DNA from 4 places in the Massilia sp. CMS3.1 genome. Region 4 is predicted to be linked to each of the others. Evidence: predicted binding sites of a transcription regulator. Region 4 holds the regulator's gene; each other region holds the start of a gene.
What was found. The regulator sigma-54, encoded in region 4, starts transcription at its own class of promoters, with help from an activator protein. The targets are predictions, from matches to a motif close to TGGCANGNAANCTGCTTT.
Positions count from the first base shown of each region.

Region 1: the regulator sigma-54 is predicted to act here: its motif matches at 2,295-2,312, upstream of ACHAC9_RS10225 (PEP-CTERM sorting domain-containing protein).
Region 2: the regulator sigma-54 is predicted to act here: its motif matches at 1,892-1,909, upstream of ACHAC9_RS16910 (PEP-CTERM sorting domain-containing protein).
Region 3: the regulator sigma-54 is predicted to act here: its motif matches at 1,698-1,715, upstream of ACHAC9_RS05595 (pilin).

Region 1 is NZ_JBIMES010000005.1:156,439-159,940, reverse strand. It holds gene hemW (radical SAM family heme chaperone HemW) at 1-553, shown strand, start outside; gene ACHAC9_RS10230 (M28 family peptidase) at 557-1,540, opposite strand; gene ACHAC9_RS10225 (PEP-CTERM sorting domain-containing protein) at 2,384-2,905, shown strand; partial or broken gene ACHAC9_RS10220 (recombinase family protein) at 3,020-3,502, opposite strand, start outside.
Region 2 is NZ_JBIMES010000010.1:88,446-91,947, forward strand. It holds gene ACHAC9_RS16890 (hypothetical protein) at 1-210, shown strand, start outside; gene ACHAC9_RS16895 (hypothetical protein) at 666-953, shown strand; partial or broken gene ACHAC9_RS16900 (Arm DNA-binding domain-containing protein) at 1,282-1,518, shown strand; gene ACHAC9_RS16905 (excisionase) at 1,688-1,813, shown strand; gene ACHAC9_RS16910 (PEP-CTERM sorting domain-containing protein) at 1,945-2,499, shown strand; gene ACHAC9_RS16915 (type 1 glutamine amidotransferase domain-containing protein) at 2,947-3,502, opposite strand, start outside.
Region 3 is NZ_JBIMES010000002.1:421,891-425,392, forward strand. It holds gene ACHAC9_RS05585 (prolyl oligopeptidase family serine peptidase) at 1-543, shown strand, start outside; gene ACHAC9_RS05590 (pilin) at 619-1,071, opposite strand; gene ACHAC9_RS05595 (pilin) at 1,198-1,626, opposite strand; gene sucD (succinate--CoA ligase subunit alpha) at 1,930-2,811, opposite strand; gene sucC (ADP-forming succinate--CoA ligase subunit beta) at 2,829-3,502, opposite strand, start outside.
Region 4 is NZ_JBIMES010000008.1:85,251-88,752, forward strand. It holds gene lptA (lipopolysaccharide transport periplasmic protein LptA) at 1-434, shown strand, start outside; gene lptB (LPS export ABC transporter ATP-binding protein) at 431-1,198, shown strand; gene ACHAC9_RS14485 (RNA polymerase factor sigma-54) at 1,214-2,680, shown strand; gene hpf (ribosome hibernation-promoting factor, HPF/YfiA family) at 2,743-3,099, shown strand; gene ACHAC9_RS14495 (enoyl-CoA hydratase/isomerase family protein) at 3,222-3,502, shown strand, end outside.

The DNA.
Region 1 (3,502 bases), on a different contig from region 4:
GAACACTGTCTTCGCCAAGTATCCGCCAAGTTTGCCGGACGACGATGCCAGCGCAGACATGCAAGACATGATCGCCGAGACGATGAGCGCGGCCAATTTCGACCACTACGAAGTCTCGGCCTACGCCCAGCCCGGCCGGCGTGCGAACCACAATCTGAATTACTGGAATTTCGGCGATTACCTCGGCATCGGCGCCGGCGCCCATTCGAAGATCTCGTTTCCGCACCGGATCCTGCGCCAGGCGCGTTTCAAGCAGCCGGCGTCCTTCATGGAAGCGGCAAAGCGCGGCAACCCGGTGCAGGAAGAACACGAAATCGCACGCGCCGACATGGGCTTCGAATTCATGCTCAACACGCTGCGCCTGACGGGCGGGTTCGACCCGAACCTGTTCAACGAGCGCACCGGCATGAGCATCACGGCGATCGGTAAAGCACTCGACGCCGCCGAAGCGAAGGGTTTGCTCTACCGCGATTTCAAGCTGATTCGTCCGACGGAGCTGGGCCAGCGTTTCCTCAACGATCTACAGGAAATGTTCCTGGGCGAGACCAAATAAGACTCAGCCACGTGCGGCGCCTGCCAGCGCGGTAATGGTTTTTGCCAGGCCCCTCACCACCCGCGCCATGCTCTCGTAATCGAGTTGATCGGGCATGTCCTCGGCCATGTGGTAATACGGATAGCGCATGAAGGCCGTATCGGTAATCATCAGCGCCGGATACCCGTGGCGGTTATAAGAGCTATGGTCCGACAGCGTGACGCCGGTGGTATGCGCTGGCGCTGCCAGTCCGTGCGCCGGGAAGTCCGACGCTGAGCGGAAGGCCGCCAGCGCCTCGCGCACCAGCGCCGACGATTCGAGCGTGCCGACGAAGGCGATGAAATTTCCGGTACTCGGATACCGGCCCTCCAGGCCCGGCGGCAATTTCTGGCTGTTCAGCTTGTCGGTGTAGTAACCCATCGTTTCGAGCACCAGCGCGCCCGCGACATTGCGCTGCTGGTGCTTCATCTCGGCCGCGTGCACCATGCTGCCCATTTGCTCGCCCATGAACCAGGGCGGTTCCTCATTCACGAAAAACACGAAACGCACTTCGGTGCCGGCGCTTGGGCGCATGGTTTTCAGCAGGCGCGCCAGTTCCAGCACGGCCGCCGTGCCGCTGCCGTTGTCGTTGGCGCCGGGCGCACCCAGGGCCGAATCGTAATGCGCGCCCACGATGAAGATGCGCTCGGGCCGCTTGCCCTTGGCCACATTGCTGACCGCAACCTCGATGTTGCACACCCGTTGGCCGCCGGCCTCGTACTCCTTGCGCGAAGGCTGGTAGCCGGCACGCGCGAGCGCGGTTTCGATATGGACGGCGGCGCGTTCGAGCTGCCTGGGCTTGCGTGTGTTGTGCTCCTCGGACGCGACTGCGCGCACATGCTGACGCATGCGCTCGGCCAGGTCCGGCGCCGCGTCGGCGGTGTTGGGGCCTAGCGTCAAGGCAGCCACCAGGATGAGCAGGACGAGCGCAATGATGACTTTCCAGTGTGAGTGAAAAAAGTGTCGCATGGCGGTCTCTCGGCGTCGTGGATGACTTCATCTACTGATAGACCGGTTCAGTTTAGCCAAGTTCAGGAAAAGACGGGCACACGGGCAGGCAGCAGCGTGGCGTTTGTGCAGCGGTCGTAATGGACACGAGCGACGCAAATTAAAAAAAGGGAGATGCCCGTTTGTCCGGGCACAGCCGAATGGTGATTCAGTGGGCCGCTTGCGCTTGCGAAGCCAGTTCGCTCCAGCCACCCAGCACGCGGTGCGACCTTACCTGGCTCTGCAGGCACTGCGCGTTCGCCTGCACCCGTCGACTGCTGCAAGGGGAAATGGGCAGGGATGGCATAAAGGCAACTCTTGATAACGTGTTTTATCAAGAGTGAAAGTCTAGCTAGGGACGAGCTATACCCTAACCTGATGTCAGATTAGAATTCTCCATGCGTCAGAATAGGATAGTTTTTCTAATTTTTGACAGATGTGGGGGCGGAGAGTGGCCGGTCATGAAGGTTTCAGCCGTTTCTTAAACGGGGGGGGGGGGCGCCGATCTCTAGTCCGGATGCGGCGAGCCCTTCGGTAATAAATCGTATTATCGTCGTTGCATTTTTGAGACCCACTATCTGTGCGGTTTAGGCGGAGAAGCTCGGCGCGCCCATGCTCAGTCCCTCTTCAACGATAAGTGGTAATCAACGACAAACTGTCGGCAATCCTTACACTGGAACTTATGTGTACTTGTGAGACCGATATAAGTGGCTGATTCCAATAGGAAATAGTTAAGTGGCTCAATTTTTGCTTGTGTTCGTACTGAACTGCGGTGTACTGACAGTACTAAAACAACAAGCCATCCGGCTATCAACTAGGATACCCATGAAAAAGATCATCACCGCGCTCGCCAGCGCTGTCTGCCTACTGTCCGCAACAACTGCGCAAGCTGGTGTTTATAAACTCGACTTCACAGCAACGAATTTCCAGCCGGATCGATTTGCCAATTCGCCAGTTCCACAGAACCCGGTGTCGGGCTCGATCGTATTTAGCGCTGATTCCCTTGGATCGCCGGTGATTTCGATCGACGGGATCGATCTGACAATCGCTGGCCACGTGTACAAAGTAGATGAAATTGGAGCCTTTTCTTACTCAGAAAACGAGTATCTTTTGGGTGGCAACGCCGCCGGTGTCAATGGAATTGTATCGGGCACTAACGACTTCTATCTTTATGCGACAGGGGGAAATAACGGCATCATGAGCTATACGGTGCTTGGGGGCGTAGGGTTTTGGGACAGCTTCAACGTTACGAGTTCGATCGCCGAAGTTCCGGAGCCGGGAAGTCTGGCCTTGCTGCTAGCAGGTGTTGGCGGCTTGGGCGCGCTACGTCGCCGGCGCCGCACCTAACGGACCTGTCATGGGACCTAAGTGCTTAATAGCGGCCTGAAGGGTGGTAACGGCCTTCGGGCCGTTTTTTACGCCGGCGCCCTTCGATGATAAGTCGTATTGTCATCGTTGTGTTTATGGAGGCTTCACGATCCGCAGTACGCTTGCCCTCGAGATGCCGTAGGCCTTGGCCAACGCGCTAACTGATTCCTTTGCCTGGTAGCGATCGCATATCGCGGCGCGCTGCTCGTCGGTCGTCTTGGCCGGCCTGCCCAGTGTCTTTCCTGCGGCCTTGGCGCGTGCCAGTCCGAACTGCGTACGTTCCACCAGTAGATCCCGCTCCATCTCCGCTACGGCCGCAAGCATAGTCAGCATCAGCTTGCCCGCAGCGCTGGTTAGATCAAGCTTGCCCAGCTGGAGCACGATGACCTCGATGCGGCGCGCCGCTAGCTCTTGATCGTGGCGCCCACGTTTTGGGCATTTCGGCCTAGACGGTCGAGCTTCGTCACAACCAAGCGTTCTCCGTCCCTGATCTGGCTAAGCATCTTGGCGAACTGTGGCCGCTGCAGCGCTGGGACCTTGCCCGACACTCCGTCGTCGGCGTACCAGTAGTCGACC
Region 2 (3,502 bases), on a different contig from region 4:
ACCGGCAAGAGAAGGCCGAACGAGATCACACGCGACCGTTGCATGATCTGGAAAACCTACCTGCTTGCCGACCAGCGCGACACCCTGACAGCTCAGATGGTCACGGCCATCTATGGCGAGAAGATGACCAGGTTGAAGGTGCAACAGCAGATCGCGGCGGTCAAGAAAGCATGGGAGGAATTCGGGCCGGTAAGACAGGAAAACCCGTAATGCTGCTACCTCCTGGAGTGCCTGTTCTATCGAAGATAGAACCTCTAAAGTGCTCACCCTTATTCTCCCTATGAAAACAAGGGTGAGCACCGTTTGTCATACGGAGGGTGAGCACTTCAAAAACTAGTGCTCACCCTTCCCTCACCAGAAACCACACCATCAGAAGGGCATCGATCTGGAGGAGGCGGTCCAGGTCAACCGGGCGACCTCGACCTCGACCTCGACCTCGACCTCGACCTCGACCTCGACCTCGACCTCGACCTCAACCTCAAGCGGACGCTAGTCCGCTATGTGGGAAGGTGGGTGGTCTTAGCTAAAAGACAGCTTTTTCTGATGGTGCTGATCACCCAAATCCGTGTGTGGCAAATTCTTTGCTTATATAAATTCTGTCCATCGCCACCCCGGGAAAAATGGGGGATTCCTCCCACACCCGGCCTATAAGAAAGCCGCATTCCATGTCGGTAACGTCTTCAAATTCATCACTCGCCAAAACACGTCACGGAAAACGAGGCCGACCTCGCAAGCCCGACGCACTGACGCCAGCCCAGCGCGCCCAACGCTACCGAGACAAGCAACGGCTAGGCATCGCCACCGTCAGCGCCACGCTCATCGCCTTTCTCATGGAAGACGCGGCCAAGACGTTCGACCGAGCCGCCCACGAAGACTGGCAGCGATCACTAGCCGAGGAAACCGACCGGATCGACCGAGAGTTTCATGAAGCAATGGCGGCATGGGACACCTGACGCGCACATCGGCGACCGACGTCAGCTTCGACCGTGTAAAATCCCCCCAACGTCGCACCCCAAGTGGGGTGCTTTTTTTGAGCCACGCCGGGGCGACACTCAACAGAATCAAAGGGTTAACGGAACAGATGGTGGAGGTTGGAGACTCCCTCCGCCTCCACCAACTAATAATCTGGATCACTCCAGCGACCTCCAAAAACCCGCCATTGTGCGGGTTTTTTACTATGGGCGTCCTCTAAGATGGGGTAACATAGTCCAACCACATCTAATTCGTTCCGGGGGTAACTCTGCGGGGTAACTCGGAATCTCGTAGAGGACTTACCCCAATATACCCTTGACGGACATAACCATCCGCAACGCCAAGCCTGGCGCAAAGCCAGCAAAGCTCTTCGACGAGCGTGGCCTGTTCCTGCTTGTTACCCCGGCCGGGGGTAAGTGGTAGCGCCTGAAATATCGCTTCGAAGGAAAAGAGAAGCTGCTTTCCTTGGGCGTGTATCCAGACGTGGGCCTAAAAGATGCGCGCGATCGGCGCGACACTGCTCGTAAACAGCTTGCCGACGGTATCACCATGACACCGGAAGCGCTTGTCGATTGGGTCCGAAAGAATCGCGCTGAGATGCCGGCGAAGACACCAGTTCGGCCGCCGCCGCCCAGCAATTCGATGCACCTCCTACCGGAGGACACAATCGGCCTTCCTCGGTACATACCTCTTGAAATCTGGGCTAGCCTGCTTCTTGGAGCATGCACCGCACATCAACACGCTGCGCCGGTGGGTACACGATGGGAGGATCTATCCTCAGGCCGTGAAGATCGGCAAGCTGTGGTGCGTTCGGAAAGACGCTGCGTACCTCCCCGATTGATCAATCCCAGCAATCAACACTGTCGGAAAATTTTACAATAGCAACTAAAATTTCTTCTAAGTCATTGATATTTCTACTTGGCATTTTTTTTGCTTATAGGCATACATCTAAAAATAACCCTAGGGTATGTCATGAAAACACTTCTTCTCGCTGTTCTGCTTGCTACTGTCGGCACCGCTCAGGCAGGTGTCTACACCTTCTCGGTGGAAGATGGATATAACAACAAGTTTACTGGCTCGTTTGAGGGTACAGCAAACGGCAATCTCATCAATGATCTATCCAACATTTCGCTTGCATTTAACGGTTTAGAAATTGGTAGCGAAAGTAAGCCTATTTTTTCCGCGCAGGTAGGTACGTCTACCGGCAGTTTTGAATCTGGCGGAGTAGCATCGTTTAACGGCCTGGAAAATAATTTTATTTTTGTCAACTCTGACGTTGGAAACGGTCAATGGGACTATGACGCATTCTTGTATTCGCTTAGTGGGTTTAACTTCTATGGCTACACTTATAACTTTACCCAAGCCTATCAAGGGACTGATCCATACCTCAATGCGTATATGGATGGTTCTCCTGCTTCCTACAACTGGCAAGTGGCTGAAGTGAACGAAGTTCCAGAGCCAGCAAGTCTTGCTCTGATTGGCCTTGGCCTTGCTGGCTTGGGCGCTCTGCGTCGCCGCCAGAAGTAATTTCCCAAGTTGCAGAATGAAGGCCGGTACCTACCGGCCTTTTTCTTTGCTGATAGCGATGCAAATACTGCATGTACATACAGTAGTATTCCCCCATGGGCTTCAGACCACCGCTACCGACCAATAAGGAAGCGGCGCAGTTGTTGCGCAGGTCGTATGAGCTGGTGTTTGGGAAGTTGACGAAGAAGTTGCAGCGGGAGATAGGCGTTGACGCTTGACAGCGCGGCGACGTTTGCGGGACTGCTGCCTGCCCTGTTAGCGGCGCTTCCAATCCGCGTGGGCATGAATGCCCGTTGAACCCGTCATTAAGGCCATTGGCCTCAATGACCCTATACGGGAGACGGTGCGGGCTAAAGATACGCGCAACGCGCCGCGGGTCAAAATTGATCAAGAAGCGCGGTGGCTGAAACTTCAAAGCCCCAGCCCCAGCGCTGCTTCACTTCAAATTTACGACGACGGCCCCATATCCGCCATATCCGGCGAAATCATCATCGCCTTCATCAGCGCGTCGTTAAACGCCGGAATATCATCCGGCTTGCGGCTCGTGATCAGCTTTTCGTCGATCACGACTTCCTGGTCGCTCCACTCCGCTCCGGCATTCTTCATGTCGTCCTGGATCTCAGGCCAGCTGGTCAGGCTTTTCGACTCCGCGATGCCCGCGTCGATCAACACCCAGGGAGCGTGGCAAATCGCCGCGATCGGCTTGTCCTCGTCGTAAAAATCGCGGATGAAGGCGATCGACTCGGCACTCTTGCGCAATTCCAGCGGATTCTTTTCGCCGCCCGGCAGCAGCAGCGCGTCGAAGTCGGCAGGACGGGCATCGTTGACGTTCATCTCGACGCGGAAAGTATCGCCCAGTGCGTCATGGTTCATGCCCTGCACTGTCTCTCCCACGGCTTTTGGCGAAATCAGGATCACCTCGGCGCCTTGCTGTTCCAGGAAACTGCGCGGTTGCGTGTACTCGACCTGCTCCACGCCATCCGTCATCAGGACGGCAACGCGC
Region 3 (3,502 bases), on a different contig from region 4:
TTCACCGATGCCATCAGCGGCGACTGGGGCGGCAAACCATTGGTCGACCTGCAGAAAGGCCTGGCGGCAGCCGTCAAGAAATTCCCGTGGCTGGACCGCGAGCGCAGCTGCGCCCTGGGCGCCTCCTACGGCGGCTACATGATGAACTGGATCGCAGGCAATTGGCCAGACGGTTTCAAATGCCTCGTCAACCACGATGGGGTGTTCGATACGCGCGGCATGGCGTATTCGACCGAAGAACAGTGGTTCACCGACTGGGAAAATGGCGGACCCTATTTTGCCGTACCCCAGCAGCATGAGCGTTTCAACCCGGTGCACCATGTAAATAAATGGAAGACGCCGATGCTCGTGATCCAGGGCGACCTCGATTTCCGGATCCCGACCGCCCAGGCCCTGTCGACCTTCACGGCCCTGCAGCGGCGCGGCGTCGAGAGCAAGCTGCTGGTCTTCCCGGACGAGAATCACTGGGTGCTCAAGCCGGCCAACTCCCTGCTGTGGCACCACACGGTCATCGGCTGGCTCGACCAGCAGCTGAAGCGTTGAAAATCGTCTGAACCGCTGTCGATGCTTGAATGAGAAAACCCGCCGATGCGGGTTTTCTCCTTTCACGAGCACCGGTTATGCGGCCCTGCCTTTGCAAACGCCTTCGGGTCCGATCAGCTTCTGCAAAACAGTGGCGGCGCTGCAGCTCCAGGCGCCGCTGGCGTCACGCGTTAGCGTGATGGTCTGGCCTTTGACGCTGGTCGGGCCGGCCACGATCTCGCACGTCAGGCTGGCCGCGTCAGCGTCGGCGCTGGCACCGAACTTGCAGTTGGCGCTCGGCTTGTCGACAGCAGCCAGGCCGACGTCTTCGGGCCTGGTAACGGTCTCGCCGTCGATCAGCCTGGTGTCCATCCCCACTTTGCCTGCCGATACTTCCGCCAGCGCGACGCCAAACTTCGATTTCGCCATGTAGTCCTGGTAGGCCGGGAGGGCGACCGTTGCCAGGATACCGATGATCGCAACGACGATCATCAATTCAACGAGGGTAAAGCCGGCTTCCGCTTTCTTGAAAAATTTCCTGACTGACATAGTAATCCTCCGGTGAGATTGAGCAGACCGGAACGATAACCGTGACCTTCGACGCGCGATTGCGCTAGCTCAGCCAAAAACAAAAACCCCGCCGAAGCGGGGTTGTTTAGATCAGATCAGCCGAACTTAAGGCTTGCCGACGCAGGTGCCTTTGCCGATCAGCTTGGAATCGACCGTTGCAGCTGCGCAGGCCCAGGCGCCAGTTGTTGGTTCACGGCTCAAGATAATGTCCTGACCAGCCACGCTCGATGGACCGTTGACAATTTTACAGGTCAGGCTAGTGGCGCTTGCCTCGAAAACGCAGTTGGCAGTCGGGTTAGCCGTTTTCGCCAGACCGGCATCTTCCGGCTCAGCAACGGTTTCGCCGTCATTCAGCTTGGCATCGAAGCCAATCTTACCTGCCGACACTTCAGCCAGCGCCGCGCCGAACTTCGACTTGGCGGTGTAATTCTGGTAGTTCGGGATTGCCACGGCGGCCAGGATGCCGATGATCGCAACGACGATCATCAATTCGATCAGGGTGAAGCCGGATTGTGCTTTTTTAACAATTTTCATCGATTTCATGGTGGTTCTCCAGGGGGTGTTGGGTTATCTGTTCGGGTATTGCTTCGTGCCACGATCTACATATTGCAAGCGCCGTGCCAGGCCATTTACCCCTGAAATCGATAGTTGGAGTACAACAAAAGCGACGAAATGCGTCAGCTCAGCGGTTTGTAATGACAATTTTTGTCACCTGATGTGCAATTTCCGTCCGGAAATAAATTATGCGGACAGAATTTGTCACATTAGCCGAGGCGGATAAAAAAAGAGGAGCCCGCGGGCTCCTCTCTTCAGTACAAGAACAAGAACTGTCCAGTATTACAGCATGTCTTTCAACAGGCGTGCCATTTCCGACGGGTTCTTGGTGGCCTTGATGCCGCACTCTTCCATGATGTCCAGCTTGGCTTGCGCGGTATCTGCACCGCCCGAGATCAGCGCGCCGGCGTGGCCCATGCGCTTGCCTGGAGGAGCGGTCACACCAGCGATGAAGCAGACCACTGGCTTCTTCATGTTCTCTTTGATCCAGTAGGCGGCATTGCCTTCGTCCGGACCGCCGATTTCGCCGATCATGATGACCGCGTCGGTATCAGGATCGTCGTTGAACATGCGCATCACGTCGATGTGCTTCAAGCCGTTGATCGGATCGCCGCCGATGCCGACTGCCGACGATTGGCCTAGACCCAGTGCGGTCAGCTGGCCGACTGCTTCGTAGGTCAGGGTGCCCGAGCGCGAGACGACGCCGATGCGGCCCTTGCGGTGGATGTGACCCGGCATAATGCCGATCTTGATTTCGTCCGGGGTGATCAGGCCTGGGCAGTTCGGGCCCAGCAGCAGGGTCTTCGAGCCGGCTTTGGCCATGCGGTCCTTCAGGGCCATCATGTCGCGCACTGGAATGCCTTCGGTGATGCAGATCGCGAGATCCAGGTCGGCTTCGACAGCTTCCCAGATTGCAGCGGCTGCGCCTGCCGGCGGAACGTAGATGACCGACACGGTGGCGCCGGTGGCAGCTTTCGCTTCCGACACGTTGGCGTAGATCGGGATGCCTTCGAAGTCTTCACCGGCCTTCTTCGGGTTCACGCCTGCGACGAAGGCAGCTTTGCCGTTCGCGTAGTCGCGGCACATGCGGGTATGGAACTGACCGGTCTTGCCGGTAATACCCTGGGTAATGACTTTTGTATCTTTGTTGATCAGGATCGACATTTGTTTATTCCTTCGAATTAGGCGTTACCAGCTGCAGCGGCGACGACGGCCTTGGCTGCATCTTCCATCGTATCGGCGGCGATGATCGGCAGACCGGAATCGGCCAGCATCTTCTTGCCCAGGTCTTCGTTGGTGCCCTTCATGCGCACGACCAGCGGAACCTGCAGCGAGACAGCTTTCGATGCGGTGATCACGCCTTCGGCGATGACGTCGCAACGCATGATGCCGCCGAAGATGTTGACCAGGATGGCTTTCAGGCCAGGGTTCTTCAGCATGATCTTGAATGCTTCGGTGACTTTCTCAGCCGTTGCACCGCCGCCCACGTCCAGGAAGTTGGCCGGCTCGCCGCCGAACAGCTTGATGGTGTCCATGGTGGCCATGGCCAGACCGGCGCCGTTCACCAAGCAGCCGATGTTGCCATCGAGCGAGATGTAAGCCAGGTCGAACTTCGATGCTTCGACTTCGGCTGGATCTTCTTCGTCCAGGTCGCGGTAGGCGACGATTTCAGGCTGGCGGAACAGCGCGTTCGAGTCGAAGTTGAACTTCGCGTCGAGGGCGATGACCTTGCCCGAACCGGTCAGGATCAGCGGGTTGATTTCGGCCAGCGACGAGTCGGTTTCCCAGTACGCCTTGTACAGGCCCTTGAGTTGCACGCGAGCGTCGGCCAGCGATTCGGCAGGCACGCCGATCT
Region 4 (3,502 bases):
TGACGGGAAATGTCATCGTCACACGCGGCACATTGACCCTGAAATCGGACCGCGCCCTGGTCAAGGAAAGCCCGGAAGGCTATATGAGCGTGACGCTGACCTCGGGTCCGGGCCGCGTGGCGACCTTCCGCCAGAAGCGCGACGGCGGTCCCGACCTGTGGATGGAAGGCCAGGCCGAGCGCATCGAATACGACGAGCGCCAGGAACTGGTGAAACTGTTTTCGAAGGCGATCGTCAAGCAGCTCGAAAACGGACGCCTGACGAACGAACTCGATGGCGCCTACATCTCCTACGACAGCCGGCGCGAAGTGGCGACCGTACGTAACGACGTCAGCGGCGAAAGCCGTGTTGGCGGCGGACGCGGCACCCTGATCATCGCGCCGCGCCGCGCGGCGCCTGGGGCCGCGCCCGCACCGGCGCCGGGAAAGCCATGATGATGAAGGATATGCCCGACAGCCGCAGCACCCTGGTCGTGCGGGGACTGCAGAAAAGCTACGGCAAGCGCCTGGTCGTGCGCGACGTCTCGCTCGAGGTGGGCTGCGGCGAAGTCGTCGGCCTGCTGGGCCCGAACGGCGCCGGCAAGACCACCTCGTTCTACATGATCGTGGGCCTGGTGCCGTCGGACGCCGGCACCATCGAGATCAACGGCGCCGACATCTCGAGCCTGCCGATCCACCGGCGCGCGGTGATGGGCCTGTCCTACCTGCCGCAGGAAGCGTCGGTGTTTCGCAAGCTGACGGTGGAAGACAATATCCGCGCCGTGCTCGAACTGCAGCGCGACGACAATGGCAAGGCGCTCACGAAAGACGCCATCAACACCCGCCTGGACTCCCTGTTAGGCGAACTTCAAATCGAGAAGCTGCGCGAGAATCCGGCGCTCTCACTGTCGGGCGGCGAACGGCGCCGCGTCGAGATCGCACGCGCGCTGGCCACCAACCCGCGCTTCGTGCTGCTCGACGAGCCCTTTGCCGGCGTCGATCCGATCGCGGTGATCGAGATCCAGCGCATCGTGCGCTTCCTGAAGGAGCGCGGCATCGGCGTCTTGATCACGGACCACAATGTGCGCGAGACGCTCGGCATCTGCGACCGCGCCTACATCATCAACCAGGGCGCGGTGCTGGCGTCGGGACGTCCCGACGACATCATCGCCGACGAGTCGGTACGACGCGTCTACCTGGGCGAACATTTCAGAATGTAGGATTGAAACGGCGCCATGAAACAATCCCTGCAACTCCGGACTTCGCAGCACCTGGCGCTCACGCCGCAGCTTCAGCAGTCGATCCGGCTGTTGCAGCTGTCCACGCTCGAACTGCACCAGGAGCTCGAGCAAATCCTGTCCGATAATCCGCTGCTCGAGCGGCTCGACGATCCGCTCGACCATTCGGTGCGCCTGCTGGCCGACGGTGCGATCAACGATTCGCCGCCACAAGCCGAGGCGCCGGCCCCGGGTGCCGAGGAGGGCGCGCCGGCCCCGGAATCGGCCGATGGGGAAGGCGGCGCCGAGGTCGAGCGCGGAGAGACCGACGGCGACTGGGGTGAGCTCGGGCGCAGCTCGGGCGGCGACGGCGACGACGATGGCCGTCCGCAGCTCGGCGCCATCGGCGTGACGCTGCGCGAGCACCTGACGGAACAGGTGCGGGTGACGGGCGTGACGGACCGCGACCGCGTACTGGCCGAACTGGTGATCGACGCGATCGACGACAACGGCTACCTCGAAGAGCAGTTGGATGAGATCCACGCGCGCTTGCCGGACGAGCTGGACATCGAGATGGATGAATTGCGCTGCGCGCTGGCGCTGGTGCAAAGCCTCGATCCGACCGGCGTCGGTGCGCGCAGCGCGGCCGAGTGCCTGGCGCTGCAGATCCGCAGCATGCGCGGCGTGCCGCTGGTGACGCGACGCATGGCCTTGAAAATCGTCGAGGGTTATCTGACCTGGTTCGCGCAGCGCGAATTCACCAAGCTGAAAAAAGCGCTCGACTGCGACGACGAAGACCTGCGCGAAGCGCAAGCCGTGATCCGCCAGTGCAATCCGCACCCCGGCGCGGCGTTCGCGTCGAGCGTGTCGGATTACGTCGTTCCGGACGTTATTGTCCGCAAATCGAAGGGCGGCTGGGCCGTCACGCTGAACAACGAAGTGATGCCGCGCCTGCGCGTCAACAACGTCTACGCCACCTTGCTCAAGCAGGGAAAAGGCGAAGGGCAAATGGGCGCGCAGCTGCAGGAAGCGAAGTGGTTGATTAAAAATATGCGCCAGCGCTTCGACACGATCCTGCGTGTTTCGCAGGCAATTGTGGAACGCCAGCGCAACTTTTTTAGCCATGGCGCGGTTGCCATGCGTCCCCTTGTGCTTCGCGAGATAGCTGATACACTAGGTCTGCACGAGAGCACCATTTCTCGTGTAACAACTCAAAAATTCATGCTGACCCCGCACGGCATGTTTGAGCTGAAGTATTTTTTCGGAAGCCACGTCGCCACCGAAGCGGGGGGCGAAGCATCGTCAACGGCGATACGGGCGCTTATTGCGCAGCTGACAGGAGCAGAAGACCCAAAGAACCCATTATCCGATAGCAAGATCGCGGAAATGCTCGGTGAACAAGGTATGGTCATTGCGCGCCGCACGGTTGCAAAATACCGCGAGGCACTCAAGATTCCTCCCGTCAGTCTCCGCAAATCCTTGTAACAGCGGCACCCACGCGTCCCAGGCGCGGTAGCGGAGTCCGCGCATTTATCTAAGGAGTGTGTATGAATCTCACCATCAGTGGCCACCACCTCGACGTCACCCCCGCCATCCGTGAATACGTACAGAACAAGCTCGAACGCATCACCCGCCATTTCGATCAAGTCATCGATTCCCACGTGATCCTCGCGATCGACAATCTCACTGAAAAAGACAAACGGCAAAAGGCCGAGATCAACTTGCGCCTGTCCGGCAAGATGGTGCACGTGGAGAGTGTGGCGCACGACTTGTATGCCGCGATCGACCTGTTGATGGACAGGCTGGATCGCCAGGTGATGAAGTACAAATCGATACTGAAAGACCATGGTCACGAGGCGCTCAAGCGCCGTCCTGAAGGCGGAGAGGCCACTGCTGCGTTCTGATCAGCACTGAGCACCGTCTGAACGAGGGCGCCGAAAGGCGCCCTTTTCAATTGGGCGTGGGCGCATGCACCCGCGACGCACGCGCTTCGGTAAAATGCATGTTTTTCCGTAAGCCGACCACCATGACCGACCATGTCCTGACCCGCGTTGCCAACGGCACCGGCGTGATTACGCTCGACCGTCCGAAGACCTTGAATTCTCTCTCGCTGGCGATGGTGCGGCGCCTCACCGCCATCCTGCTGGCCTGGCGCGACGATGCATCGGTCGCCGCGGTCGTGCTCACCAGCAGCAGCGAAAAAGCACTGTGCGCCGGCGGCGACATCCGCTTCTTCCATGAAGCCGGCCACGCCACCCCGCCAGGGGGCAGCGCGCTGCTGGAAGATTTTTTCACCGAAGAATACGC